DNA from 2 places in the Caproiciproducens sp. NJN-50 genome. Region 1 is predicted to be linked to the other one. Evidence: predicted binding sites of a transcription regulator. Region 1 holds the regulator's gene; the other holds the start of a gene.
The links. The regulator NrdR, encoded in region 1, represses ribonucleotide reductase genes. The targets are predictions, from matches to a motif close to CACNANATNTNGTG.
Positions count from the first base shown of each region.

Region 2: nrdD (anaerobic ribonucleoside-triphosphate reductase) is a predicted target of NrdR. The motif match lies at 1,215-1,228, and genes of this name have one in related genera.

Region 1 covers NZ_CP035283.1:1,700,742-1,704,264, reverse strand. Annotated here, with positions in the region: gene EQM14_RS08185 (hypothetical protein) at 1-371, opposite strand, end outside; gene EQM14_RS08180 (sugar phosphate isomerase/epimerase family protein) at 485-1,279, shown strand; gene nrdR (transcriptional regulator NrdR) at 1,336-1,797, shown strand; gene pyrH (UMP kinase) at 2,004-2,729, shown strand; gene frr (ribosome recycling factor) at 2,726-3,280, shown strand; gene EQM14_RS08160 (isoprenyl transferase) at 3,286-3,523, shown strand, end outside.
Region 2 covers NZ_CP035283.1:1,106,507-1,110,029, reverse strand. Annotated here, with positions in the region: gene EQM14_RS05270 (PocR ligand-binding domain-containing protein) at 1-633, shown strand, start outside; gene EQM14_RS16295 (hypothetical protein) at 694-837, opposite strand; gene nrdD (anaerobic ribonucleoside-triphosphate reductase) at 912-1,181, opposite strand; gene EQM14_RS05260 (ribonuclease H-like YkuK family protein) at 1,425-1,913, shown strand; gene EQM14_RS05255 (3-hydroxyacyl-CoA dehydrogenase family protein) at 2,018-2,965, shown strand; gene thrS (threonine--tRNA ligase) at 3,070-3,523, opposite strand, start outside.

The DNA of each region.
Region 1 (3,523 bases):
CGGCTTTCCGTTCCCTCGTCGGCGGACAGGTTCATCGTTTTGGCCAGATCCTTCATCGCGGCATCCGTGCAGTGAATGGCGATCTGCGCGATATGGGGAGCGCTCTTGTTCCAGAAAGTGTCCGTTTTAATGGAGCCGCGGAGAACCCGCTCCATTAAATCCGGCTGTTCGATGGGATCCAATCCGTTTTTCCGGAGAAGCTCGGCGGACCGCGCTGCGGCGGTGCGGTATGCTTCCCGCTGCCGTTCCACCTGGTACTTCAGATTTTCATCCCGGATGACCGGAAGGACCAGCTCGGCCGCTTCCATGCTTAACCGGGAGACCCGTAACAGTTCCGCGGTAATCAGATTCCTTTTTTTCTTTCGCTTCATTACAGCCTTCCTCCCGGTTCTTGACCAAATAATAGGATGCCCGGATGCAAGGCGGTTTAATCTGGACTTTTCACCCCGTCGGCGATATGATATAATCATTTAGAGGTGGTTTTATGAAGGCTGGCATTTCTACTGCCTGTTTGTACCCCATGCTCTTGGAAGACGCTTTTTCCACATTGCTGCAGTTGGGATTTCATGAATTTGAAATCTTTATCAATACATTCAGTGAACTGAAACCGGATTTTGTCAGGGATCTCCGGCTGAAAGCCGCGGATACCGGCAGCCGCGTCAAGTCGCTGCATCCATTTACTTCCGGCTATGAAAGCTTTCTCCTTTTTTCCGATTACGAAAGAAGGTTTCAGGACGGGCTGGAATTTTACAAACGCTACCTGGAGGTCTGCAACTTGCTGGGAGCCGATTTTCTCGTCCTTCATGGCAAAAGGAACGACAAGCATTCTCCGGTTTCAGAGGAGCAGTATTTTGACCGGTACGGAGATTTATTTCAGCTCGGCAGGAAATTCGGCGTCACGGTGGCACAGGAAAATGTCAATCAGTTTCTGAGCGACGATCCTGCTTTCCTTTTAAAAATGAAAAAATACTGCGGCCAGGACTGCGCGTTTGTGCTGGACATCAAGCAGGCGGTCCGCGGCGGGCAGGACCCGTTCCGGCTTTGCGCCGCGATGGGGGATCAAATCGTCCATGTGCACATGAATGACAACAGGCCCGGTTTTGACTGTCTGCTTCCCGGCTGCGGGACCATGGATTATCCGGCGCTGCTGCGTCTTCTGAAAAGTTTTCACTACAGCGGAGACTTTATTATTGAAGTATACCGGCACAACTTTAACCGTTTGGAAGAACTGCTTGCGGCGAAACGGGTGGTTGAAGAATTAACAGGAAGGATTTCATAGTTTCGCTTGATATTGATAAGGAAAATTGGTATAATAAGCCAGAGGTGATCCGACCGATGAAGTGCCCATATTGCGGTTACGCAGAAAGCAAGGTAATTGATTCCCGCCCGACGGATGAGGGAGAACGGATTCGCAGACGCAGGGAATGCCTGAAATGTTCCAAGCGCTTTACCACCTATGAGGTGATTGAGACGGTGCCCATCATCGTAATCAAAAAAGATAAATCCAGAGAGGCGTTCGACCGCAATAAGCTGATGAACGGCCTTTTGCGCGCCTGTGAAAAGCGCCCTGTCTCCATCGAAACGCTGGAAAAGATCGTCGACGAAATCGAGAACATGCTTCAAAATTCGCTGGACCGTGAAATTCCGTCGAGCCTGATCGGCCAGTATGCGATGGAAAAGCTGAAAACGGTGGACGAAGTGGCCTATGTGCGCTTTGCCTCTGTATACCGCCAGTTTAAAGATGTCAACACGTTTATGGACGAGTTGAATCGGATCATAAAGAGCAAATCTAAATAATCCGTTTTTCACCGCTTGGGAAACGGATGTCCAGCCGCCAATTGTGAAGAAGTTGGGCGGCTGTTTTTATGACCGGCTGAAAAAGGTTTTCCAGGGTTGTCTTTGTCAGCCGCAACCTGGCAAGAATAACTATATTTAGCGATGAAACGCTTTACTTTGCACAATCCATCATGTAAAATAAGAGAAACTGAATAGGAGTGTTGGAATTGCAGCCAAAATATAAAAGAATATTGCTCAAGCTCAGCGGCGAAAGTCTGGCCGGAGCCAAGACCCACGGGATCGATTTCGACAGGGTCCTGGAAATCTGCAAACCGGTCAAGGAGTGCGCCGAAATGGGAGTGCAGATCGGCATTGTTGTCGGCGGCGGAAATTTCTGGCGCGGGCGCAGCAGCGGAAAAATGGACCGGACGCGCGCGGATCATATGGGAATGCTCGCCACCACGATCAATGCGCTCGGCGTGGCGGACGCTCTGGAACAGCTCGGCGTCCAGGTCCGCGTCCAGACCGCCATTGAGATGAGACAGATCGCGGAGCCGTATATCCGCAACCGCGCGGTCCGGCATATGGAGAAGGGAAGAGTTGTGGTGTTCGGCTGCGGCACGGGAAACCCTTTCTTCTCCACCGATACGGCCGCGGCTCTCAGAGCTGCCGAAATTGACGCGGATATCGTTCTGAAGGCCACCATGGTGGATGGGGTTTATGACTGTGATCCCAGGACAAACAAAAACGCGGTCAAGTTCAGTTCCCTTTCCTTTCTGGATGTGCTCAACCGCGGGCTTCAGGTCATGGACAGCACCGCCGCTTCGCTTTGCATGGATAACCACATACCGATTCTGGTTTTCAGCATTGACCAGCCGGAAAATATTATCCGGGCGGTCTGCGGAGAACCGATCGGAACCATCGTAAAAGATATAAAGGAGGATGAGTCATGAAAGAAATATTGTCTGATGCGGAAAGCCGTATGAAAAAGAGCGTTTCCGTCCTTTCGGGTGATTATGGCGCGATTCGCGCGGGCAGGGCCAATCCCGCCGTGCTGGATAAGATCCGGGTGGATTATTACGGATCACCGACCCCGATCAGTCAGGTTGCCGCCGTTTCCGTCAGCGAAGCGCGCGTGCTGACCATTCAGCCATGGGACATTTCTCTCTGCAAGGTGATCGAACGCGCGATTGAGACTTCCGACCTTGGCATCAATCCCCAAAGCGACGGCAAGGTGATCCGGCTCACGTTTCCTCAGCTTTCGGAAGAAAGGCGGCGCGACCTGGTCAAGGAGATCGGCAAAATGGCGGAAGAGTGCAAGGTGGCGATTCGCTCCATCCGGCGCGATTCCATGGAGAAGCTGAAAGCGAAGAAAAAAAATTCCGAACTGACGGAAGACGATTTAAAGACTGCCGAGAAACAGACGCAGGAGCTGACCGACAAATACTGCAAAGAAGCGGACCAGGTTTTGGAAAATAAGAAGAAGGAAATTTTGGAGATATAGAATCGATGTCGATGAAGGAATTGCCTGCACATGTTGGGATCATTATGGACGGCAACGGCCGCTGGGCAAAGAAACGGGGGCTTCCCCGGTCCGCCGGCCATGCGGCCGGCGCGGCGGTCTTTAAAACCATCGTCCGTTACTGCAGCAAAATCGGAATCCGGCATTTGACGGTTTATGCTTTTTCGACGGAAAACTGGAAGCGGCCGCAGGATGAAGTCCTTACCCTGATGAAGCTGTTTAAGC
Region 2 (3,523 bases), 590 kb from region 1:
GGGCTCAGTGAGACAGGGCTCCTGGCTGCCGCGCGAGAGATCGATATAACAAAAAAGGAAAATATCGCGGCGGCCGCCGAAGTGCTCTTCATCGTCGTAAACGCGTTCGCCCAAAGCGGTTACGCAAAACTGCATCTGGAAATCATCGCGAAAAAGCTCGCGGGCAAGTTTGTGGAGGTTTCCGCGACACTGGAAGAGCTTGCCTCTTCTTCCCAAAGTATTATGGGCGAACAGCAGAGTTTAAATCATGAAATTTCACAGATCGGAAAATTTAATGAAGAAATCGGCAATATTCTGGCCATGATCAACAAAATAGCTATGAATACGAAGATCCTCGGCCTGAATTCCTCCATTGAGGCGGCCCACGCGGGGGAATTCGGCGCCGGCTTTTCGGTTGTCGCCAAAGAGATCAAGGATCTTTCGGATCACTCAAAAGAGACGGTAAATGAAATCTCCCTCCTGACAGAAAAGATCAAGAAGTCCATCAGCGAAACGGTAACCCACTCTGAAGCTACTCTCAGCACCTCTCTGGAACAGACGAAAGCACTGGAAGACGTGGCAAACGCGGTCCAGCAGATCGTACACCTGGCGGATGAACTGGACAGCATGCTGAAAGGCAGAGAAGAATTCTGACCATGTCCTCAGTCAGCAGGACGCCGCGCGGCTCTCTGGCCGCGCGGCGTTTTATCCGAATCAGCTCCCCTGAACAATTTTCTCAAGACAATGAATCAGGTCCTGCAGATTGTGAATCTGAACATTCTGTTTCATAATTTCCGCTTTTAAATCCGGCGAAAGAGAATTAAACCGATCCTTCATTTTCGGATCAATTTCTGTCATGCAAGATCACCCCGCGGATTAGCATTTCCCTTTCTTCAGAAAAAAAACATTCTTCCGCGATGATTGAAAGAAGCTCAGATCCCGTGTTTGACCCTGTCCCGCTCCTCGGCACGTTTGGCATCGTTCCAGCGGTCCATCGTCCCGACCAGATATCCCGTGATCCTGCGGATCCGCTCAAACGGAACGGGTTCCAGCTCATAGGACAGATTCACGTACCCGCCATCCGGCTCGATCCGCAGGGAGCTGATCGCCCTGCCCGGATTTTTTTGATTGACATACTGAATATAATTTTTTACCTCGGATTCTGCAATTGTGTTCCCAACAACCGTCACATTCGTCTGCATCCTTTTCAGCCTCCTTTATTGCTGTTTGCATTATACAACATATGGAAACAATAGTCAACAGTCAAGCTATATATAGTTTAACTGTAAAAAGGGATGCCGCATAGGCTCCAGCGCATGCCGATCAATCAGGACGGAATTCGCATAAAATTTACGAAAACGTAACGCAGTGCGGTAAGATCTGTGGTATGATAACAATTAAATAAAAAAGGGATGCCTCAAATTATACAGCGGAGAGTATATCGTATGATTAGTCCAACTTATGGTAACTGCAACGACGATCAGATGATCGGCATCATAACAAATTACATCAAGTCAAATTATAAAACATCGGAAGGTTTCAACCTTGTCGTCGGGACGGACAGTCAGAACTATTCCGATACGAAAATGGTTGTGGTCATCGCGGTCCAGAACGTGGGCCACGGCGGTATTTTTTTCTACGATATTCTTCGGATCAAAAGAATCGACAATATGAGGCAGAAACTTTTTTACGAGACAAGTTTAAGCCTGAAATACGCTGACAAACTGATCGCCGAAATTGAAAATTATTGTAAAAAAATTAATTTCGATTTCAACAATGTCAGCTTTTGCATTCATGTGGATGTCGGGAAAAAGGGGAAAACCAGCAAGTTAATTCCGGAACTTGTCTCATGGGTCAAAGCCTGCGGCTATGACTGCAAAATAAAACCGGATTCCTTTGCGGCAAGCAGCATTGCGGATAAGATCAGCAAATAGTCCTTTCCGGTGTTGATAAACGAAGGCTTTTCCCGTCACTGCCTCACGATCATTCCTGTTCGATTGCTCTGACGGCTGAAGCAGCGGCCTCAAAGGAGGACCAAATGAACACAGATGAACTTCCCGGCGTCGTTATCGCGGGCGCCGGCACCATGGGAACCGCACTTGCACAGATCTTTGCTCAGCATGGATTGTCAGTTACATTATGGAACCGCAGCGAGAAGGGAATCGACCGGGCAAAAGCCGTCATTCAGAAAAACCAGATCTCAATGGTGGATTCAGGGCGAATCACCGGCGCGGAATCGGCAAAATTGACGGAGCGGATCGACGCAGTGACCGGCGAAGCCTGCTTCTCTTCCGCCCGCTTCGTTCTGGAAAGCATTGCCGAAGATTTAGAAATCAAACAGGATTTTTTCCGCCGTATCAGCGCGACGGTACCGAAGGACTGTATCATCGCAACCAATACCTCCGGTCTGTCCATCACTCTGCTGGGAACGGCGGTCCTGCATGCAGGGCGGTTCGTCGGAATGCACTGGATCAATCCGCCGTACCTGATTCCGCTGGTAGAAATAATCCGGGGCGGAAAAACCTCGGAAGATACCTTAAATTTTGTTTATGACCTGGCCGTGCGGCTTGGCAAAAAGCCGATCCGCGCGAAAGATGTGCCGGGTTTCGTTCTGAACCGGCTTCAGTTTGCCGTTCTGCGGGAAGCCCTTTCCCTGGCGGAAAGCGGCGCTGCAAGCCCCGAGGATATCGACAGAGCCATGAAGTATGGGCTTGGCCTCCGTTACGCTTGTCTCGGTCCGTTTGAGACCGCGGATCTCGCCGGCCTTGATGTTTTTACTCACATTGCCGATTATCTGTTTGCCGATCTCGACAACAGCGCCGAAGTGCCGAAGACGCTGAAAGCTCTTTACGACAGGGGTGACTGGGGCGTAAAAAGCGGACGCGGTTTTTACAACTACACCGGCGGTAAAGCAGCCAAGGCTGTAGAAAAGCGGGACCAAAATCTCATCAAAATTACCGGCGCTTTGGGCCGCGGCAAAATCTGACGAGGCCGGACGGAAACCGGAAAAACGCTTTGGCTTGTCGAAAAACATGCGGGCCGGATCCATTTTTACGGATCCGGCCCGCATGTTTTATCCTTGTGAAAAAATCAGTCTTTTGATTTAGAGGCAACCTCTTCGGAGGCCTTCTTAACAAATTCAGAGAGGCTCATGGTGCCGAGGTCCCCGTTTTTGCGGCTGCGCACGGAAATTTCCCCGCTCTGCGCTTCCATCTCCCCGATCACAATCATATAAGGGATTTTCTGAAGCTGCGCTTCACGGATCTTGTAGCCGATTTTTTCATTCCGCGAGTCAAGCTCCACGCGCAGGCCCGCGGCGGCGAGCTCATCCGCCACCTTGCCGGCATAGCCCTGCGTACTTTCGGAAATCGGAAGGACCTTGACCTGGACCGGAGCCAGCCACAGCGGGAAAGCGCCCGCGTAGTGCTCCGTCAGAATGCCGATGAACCGCTCGATACTTCCGAAAATCACGCGGTGGATCATGACCGGCCGGTGCTTCTCGCCGTCCGCGCCGGTATAGGTCAGGTCGAAGCGCTCCGGCATC